2 regions of the Hydrogenophaga taeniospiralis genome follow, and region 1 is predicted to be linked to the other one. Evidence: riboswitches for the same ligand, from Rfam matches in the RefSeq annotation. Region 1 holds a riboswitch; the other holds the start of a gene.
What was found. A riboswitch is a leader RNA that binds a small molecule or an ion and turns the genes downstream of it on or off. The one in region 1 is predicted to bind thiamine pyrophosphate.

Region 1 (3,354 bases):
GCCGTACAAGCGCACTTCCAGGACCTGCTGGTCTCGTTGTTCAGCCCGCCCAAGCCGCCGCGCGGCAGCAGAAAAGCGCCCCTGGCCAACGCCCGCGCCGACATGCTGGCGGGCAGCCTGTTTCACCTGCTCGTCTGGTGGCTGGGCAGCGCCAGACCCCATTCACCCAGCGAGGTGGAGGCGATGTTCCTGGCGTTTTCCGTATGCGACACGCAGGTGACCTTGCGTTCGGCGTGAGGGCAAGGGGAGGCAGGGCCGTGAACGAGGTCCAGGCGTCGAGCAAGGCCATGTGGTGCCCCGCCCCAGTGGCGGGCTGGCGCGACGCACCGCCTCAAGCGCTCATTGGCCCAGCGACGCCTCGCTGCTGGAGTCGATGCTGGCGATCTCCCGGCCGTTGAACGTGCGCCGGACCACCGTGGTGGACTCGGCCACCTCGGTAATGGCGGGCAGGCCCCGCATGCGAACCGTGGTGGACTGCCGCAGCTTGACCGTGGCCGACAGCCAGGGGAAGCCGGAGGGCTCGATGCTGACCAGTTCCATGTTGTTGTTCACCGATGCATTGGTCGCCCGGAAGGCCGCGCTGGCGTCCTTCAGGTACTCGCACAGTTCCTCCTTGCCGCCCACAAACTGTGACTCTCCCCGAGCGGTCTGCGAACGCAGGTCGACCTTGAGATCGGCCGCATAGGCGTCGCACATCCCATCCTCGCCTCGCAGCATCATCTGGTCCTGCTTCTGCATCCAGCTCATCATGCTCGGCGCAGAAAAGACAAAGCGGCTGTGTCCATAGAACGCAGCCGCCAGCACGCCGAGCCAAAACAGTTTTCTCATGTCCTCTTCCCCTTTTTGAAACCGCCTCAACCCGGGCGGCCGCGCATTGTCGCAGAGCAAAAAGGCGGGCCGCCCACGTGCACGGTCAACGGGGAAACTGGCCCTCGCTGCGAGACGTCATCTCGGCGATCTGCAGCGACCGGACGGTGCGCCGCAAGACGTAGGTGGTTTCACCCACCTCGTTCAGCGTGCGCAGGCCCGGCAGCGTGAAGGTGGTGATTTGCCGCACCTTGACCTTGGCCGTCATCCAGGGGAAATCGGAGCGTTCCAGGCTGACCAGCTCGGTGCGGGTGTCGATGGCCGGCTTGAGCACCCGGACGTGGGCGTTGGAGGCCCGGACGTAATCGCACACATAGTTCTTGCCGCCATCCACCTGCCATTCCCCCTTCGGGTGACCCGCGCGGATGTTCACGTTCACATCAAAAGCGAAGTCGTCACAGACGCCCTCCTTCATCGCGAACACCGCCTGTTCGTGCGCCTCGATCCACCCGAGCGCCCGGCTCTTCGACAGCGCCCACTCGCTGTGTCCATAAAAAACCGCGACCAACCCGCCGAGCCACAACAATCGCTTCATCGTTCCTCCCTCTGGTGATACCGCCTCCGACCCGGGCGGCCGCATATTCTCTTCGACGATCAACGCCGGGGGGCATGCTGGTGGTGCACTGGCAGCCCGATCCGAGCGGAATGTGTATGGGGGAAAAAGCGCCCGTCTGGACCCCCAGGCCACAGATGGAGTCCACCAGGCGCCCAACCCCGCCGCCCACAGGGCATTCCATCCACACACCGGGCCCGCGCCGCTATACTGCGCCTTGCTCCGGGGTGCACGGACCGAAAGGTCCAGCGCTGAGATGGTTGAAAAACCGAACCCGTGAACTTGATCTGGCTAGTACCAGCGAAAGAAGAGCGCAGCCCCCAGGGCCTGCATCCCCGGCCCGTCCCTCGCGCGATGGGTCCGTCCACGCCACCAGTGGGCCCGGGTGCATGTTTTGACGGGCGGTCTCCGGAGCATCCACAGCCCCACACAGGAGACCGCCGCCATGAACGCCCCCGACAAGATTCCCTTCGCCGACCAGTTCGCGCTCAGCCGCGAGCCCTTCCCCGCTTCGCGCAAGATCTACGTGCCCGGCTCGAACGAGAGCATCCGCGTGCCCATGCGCGAGATCGCGCTGAGCAACGGTGAGCAGGTCACGGTGTACGACACCTCCGGCCCCTACAGCGACCCGAGCGCCGCCATCGACGTGCGCACCGGCCTGGCCGATGTGCGCGGCGCCTGGATCGCGGCGCGTGGTGACACCGAGACCTACACCGGCCGCCAGCGCGCCGCGCTGGACGACGGCGTGAAAAACGAAGCGCAGAACAACGGCACCACCATCGAACGCATCGAGGCCCTGCGCGCCGAGGCCGCCGGCCTGCAGCGCACGCCACGCCGCGCGAAGAGCGGCATGAACGTCTCGCAGATGCATTACGCGCGCAAAGGCATCGTCACCCCCGAGATGGAGTACGTGGCCCTGCGCGAAAACGGCAAGCGCGAGTGGATGCGCGAGTACCTGGGCGACCCGGCGCGGGAAGCGCGCCTGCGCGGCAACCCCATGGGCGCGCGCATTCCCGATGTGTTCACGCCCGAGTTCGTGCGCGACGAGGTGGCGCGCGGCCGCGCCATCATCCCGGCCAACATCAACCACCCCGAGGTCGAGCCCATGGCGATCGGGCGCAACTTCGGCGTGAAGATCAACGCCAACATCGGCAATTCGGCCGTGACGTCCAGCATCGAGGAAGAAGTGGACAAGCTGGTGTGGGCGATCCGCTGGGGCGCCGACAACGTGATGGACCTGTCCACCGGCAAGAACATCCACACCACGCGCGACTGGATCGTGCGCAACAGCCCGGTGCCCATCGGCACCGTGCCGATCTACCAGGCGCTGGAAAAAGTGGGCGGCGTGGCCGAAGACCTGACCTGGGCGATCTACCGCGACACGCTGATCGAGCAGGCCGAACAGGGCGTGGACTACTTCACCATCCACGCCGGCGTGCGCCTGGCCTACATCCACCTCACGGCGCAGCGCCGCACCGGCATCGTCTCGCGTGGCGGCTCCATCCTGGCCAAGTGGTGCATCACGCACCACAAGGAGAACTTCCTCTACACGCACTTCGACGAGATCTGCGAAATCATGAAGGCCTACGATGTGAGCTTCTCGCTCGGCGACGGCCTGCGCCCCGGCAGCGGTGCGGATGCGAACGACGAAGCGCAGTTCGCCGAACTCAAGACACTGGGCGAGCTGACCCAGGTGGCCTGGAAGCACGACGTGCAGACCATGATCGAGGGCCCCGGCCACGTGCCCATGCACCTGATCCAGGCCAACATGGACGAGCAGCTGAAGCACTGCCACGAGGCGCCGTTCTACACCCTGGGCCCGCTGACCATCGACATCGCACCCGGCTACGACCACATCGCCTCGGCCGTGGGCGCGGCCATGATCGGCTGGATGGGCACCTCCATGCTCTGCTACGTGACGCCCAAGGAACACC
Region 2 (3,354 bases), 370 kb from region 1:
TTTGGCGCCGACCCGGCGCTGGGCCCGACCGACTTCCACGCCTACGTTGAGGTCTACCTCGGCCACCGCTGGTACCTGTTCGACCCCTCGGGCACCGCCATCCCCATGGGCTTCGTGCGCATCGGCACCGGGCGCGACGCCGCCGACGCCTCGTTCGCCACCATCTTCGGCGGCGTGGTGGCGCAGGCGCCGCGCATCGACATCTCGGCCCAGGTGAACCCGCAAAACGGCTGGCTGATGCCGGTGCACCGCGCCGAGGCCCTGTCCACCGACTCGGCGTTCACCTGGAACATGGTGGACGTGGCGGGCTGAGGGCCGCCAGGGCGTTGGCCCCCTGGCGCGGGCGGGGCGCCGCTGGCCTCGCCCGCGCGGCCTGTGGCCTAATAGAGGGGTTTTCAACCAATTTCTGTCTGGATCCGACATGGGCAACAAAATCGTCACCGAAGCCGACCGCAAAGCCACCCCCCGTCCCAAGCCCATTGCTGGCGTCTCCCTGGCCACCCCTGGCCGTGGCCAACGTGTCAGCCTGGAACGTGGCGTGGCCACGCGCAGCAAGAAAAACCCGGGCAAGCGCTCGAAGAAGGGCGGCTGACCCGTACCGATCGCCCCCGCGGCGGTCCCACAAAAAAGGCCCTTGCAGGGCCTTTTTTGTGGGCGGGCGCCAGTGGGCCGGTGGCTCAGCCTCCCGGCGCTCGGCACCTGTCCGCGGTTTCAGCGCGCGAACGTGAGGAAGCGCCCTTTGTAGGTTTCGCCGGTTTCCAGCGTTCGGTCGGCGGCCTGCATGTTCAGCCCGTAACCCAGCGCCGCCATCTCGCGGCAGAAGGCGCTGCGGTTGCCGCGGTCCGGGTCCACGATGATGACTTCAGCGCCCGCGCTGGCGTGCTGGTCGATGAAGCGCGCGAGCTGGGCCGGTTGCTGGCGTTCGTAGAGCACGTCGCTGCCGATGATGAGGTCGAAGCGGCCCAGGCCGCTGGCGCCGTTGGCATCGTCCAGCGCCCAGTTACCCGGCTGGTAGGGCAGCGGGCCCAGGCCGTTGGCCAGCAGGTTTTCGTGCAGGAAGGCCTCGGTCAGCGGGTGCCAGTCGGTCACGGTCACGTCGCCCGCGCGGCGGTGGATCACCAGGCTGGCCAGGGCCAGGCCGGCACCGATCTCCAGGATACGTTTGCCCTCGATGGCGTGGCTGTGCATGGCCAGCGCCAGCACACGTGCCGAGGGCCAGACCTGGCCAAACAGCGGCCATCCCGAAGCGCCCATGCCCGCGTCTTCGGCACTGCCGTGCGGGTCAGCGTATTGCTGGTTGTCGAGCAGGGAGCGCACGGCGTAGTCCAGGCCGCCGATGGTGACCGTCTGGTGTCGGACTTCGTAGCCGGGCATGCGGTGTTCTTTTCATGGTGGGTGGGCGGTGTGAAACGGTTCTGATCGAACGGGCACAGCGCTTCCATGGGAACCATGGGCAGGGGCATGCGGGGCCGAGGAGGCAATCTCGCGGGTGGGCCGCCGTGGTTGCGGGCCCAGGCCACGGTAACACAGGGCTGCGCGAAGCACAGGGCGGGGTCTACAATTTGCAGCTTCACCGGGGGTGCCGGGCCCACCGCACAGCGGGCCACGGCTGAGAAATACCCCTCTCACCTGATCTGGATCGTGCCAGCGTAGGGAGCGTGAGCAGCCGGCCGCCGATGTGTGCGTTGCCGTCCCTGTCAGACGCTTTCCCTGGCGTTCTTTTTGACAAGGCGGCTTCCCATGCAACGGCGTTTTTTTTCGGCAGCACTGGTTTCGGTTTCCCTCGCGGCGCTGGGCGCTTCGCCCTCGGTCTGGGCACAGGCGGTGCCGCTGCGTGTGCTCACCCACAGCTCGTTCGACCTGCCCAAGGAGCTGCTGGCGCAGTTCGAGAAAGACGCGGGCGTGAAGCTGCAGATCGTCAAGGCCGGTGACGCCGGCGAGATGGTCAACAAGCTGATCCTCACCAAGGCCCGGCCCATCGCCGACGTGGTCTACGGCATCGACAACACCTTGCTGCCGCGCGCCGTGGCCGCGAAGGTGCTCGACGCCTACACCGGCCCCGCCGCCCAGCGCGCCTCGGCCGCGGCCATGGCCGAGGGCGCCGACCAGACCGGCGTGGTCTCGGGTGTGGTGCCGGTGGACTACGGTTTCGTGAACCTCAACATCGACAAGGCCTGGTTCGCTCAAAAGGGCCTGGCGCTGCCGACCTCGCTCGACGATCTGGCCAAGCCCGCCTACGCCAAACTGCTCGTGGTGCAGAACCCGGCCACCTCCAGCCCCGGCCAGGCCTTCGTGTTCGCCACCATCGCCGGCCTGGGCGAAGAGGCGGCGTTCACCTGGTGGGGCCAGATGCGCGCCAACGGCGTGAAGGTGGTCAAGGGCTGGACCGAGGCCTACTACACCGAGTTCACGCGCAACGGCGGCACGCGGCCCATCGTCGTCAGCTACGCCAGCAGCCCGGCGGCCGAGGTGTTCTACGCCAAGGAAAAACTCAGCGTTTCGCCCACCACCAACCTGTTCTTCAAGGGCGGCGTGTTCCGCCAGGTCGAGGGGGTGGCGCTGGTCAAGGGTGGCAACCCGGCCGCGCGCGACGCCGCCGGCAAGTTCATCGAGTTCCTGCGCTCGGCCCCGGCCCAGCAGGCGCTGCAGACCACGATGTGGATGTTCCCGGCCGAAGCTGGGGCCGCGCGCGTGGAGGTGATGAAGCAACACGCGAGCGAACCCACCGCGTTTGACAACCCGGGTGTCACCGACATGAACAGCAAAGGCAAGGCCTGGCTGCAGCGCTGGACCAAGGTGGTGTTGAAGTGACCCCCCTGCGCCGCTGTGCGGCTTCCCCCCTGGTGGGGGCCCGTGCTCCGGCCGAGCGCCTGGGTTCAGTGCATTCATGCATGGATTGAGATCCCGCCACCTGCTGCCCGCGCTGCCGCTGGTCTTTCTGGCGCTGCTGCTGGTGGCGCCGGTGGTGCGGCTGCTGGTCGAAGGGCTGGGCGGGGGCGAATGGTCGGGTGACGAGCCGCTGCGCTGGCTCGACGTCTGGCAGGACGACTTCCTGCGCTGGCGGGTGTTGTGGTCCCTGGCCCAGGCGGCGATCACCTGCGCACTGGCTCTGGCGCTGGGCCTGCCGGTGGCCTGGGTGCTGGCGCGGCTGGCGTTCCGGGGCCGCTCGCTGGTGCTGCGCCTGTTGATGCTGCCCTTCGTGGTGCCCACGCTGGTGGCCGCGCTGGGCGTGCTGGCGCTCTGGGGGCCGCGTGGCCTGCTTGGCGCGCCGCTGGCCGGGGCCGGCATCGAACTGGTGGACACGCCCTGGCTGCTGCTCTACGGCAACCTGTTTTTCAACCTCTGCGTGGTGGT

Region 2: linked by a shared signal. The riboswitch ahead of KIH07_RS12970 (thiamine ABC transporter substrate binding subunit) and the one ahead of thiC (phosphomethylpyrimidine synthase ThiC) in region 1 are both predicted to bind thiamine pyrophosphate.

Annotation. Positions count from the first base shown of each region.
Region 1 is NZ_JAHBAG010000001.1:2,320,690-2,324,043, reverse strand. Features, by position in the region: gene KIH07_RS11125 (TetR/AcrR family transcriptional regulator) at 1-237, shown strand, start outside; gene KIH07_RS11120 (hypothetical protein) at 340-828, opposite strand; gene KIH07_RS11115 (hypothetical protein) at 914-1,465, opposite strand; TPP riboswitch at 1,634-1,746, shown strand; gene thiC (phosphomethylpyrimidine synthase ThiC) at 1,866-3,354, shown strand, end outside.
Region 2 is NZ_JAHBAG010000001.1:2,685,884-2,689,237, forward strand. Features, by position in the region: gene KIH07_RS12955 (transglutaminase-like domain-containing protein) at 1-312, shown strand, start outside; gene KIH07_RS12960 (hypothetical protein) at 422-592, shown strand; gene KIH07_RS12965 (class I SAM-dependent methyltransferase) at 712-1,374, opposite strand; TPP riboswitch at 1,566-1,674, shown strand; gene KIH07_RS12970 (thiamine ABC transporter substrate binding subunit) at 1,741-2,811, shown strand; gene KIH07_RS12975 (ABC transporter permease) at 2,888-3,354, shown strand, end outside.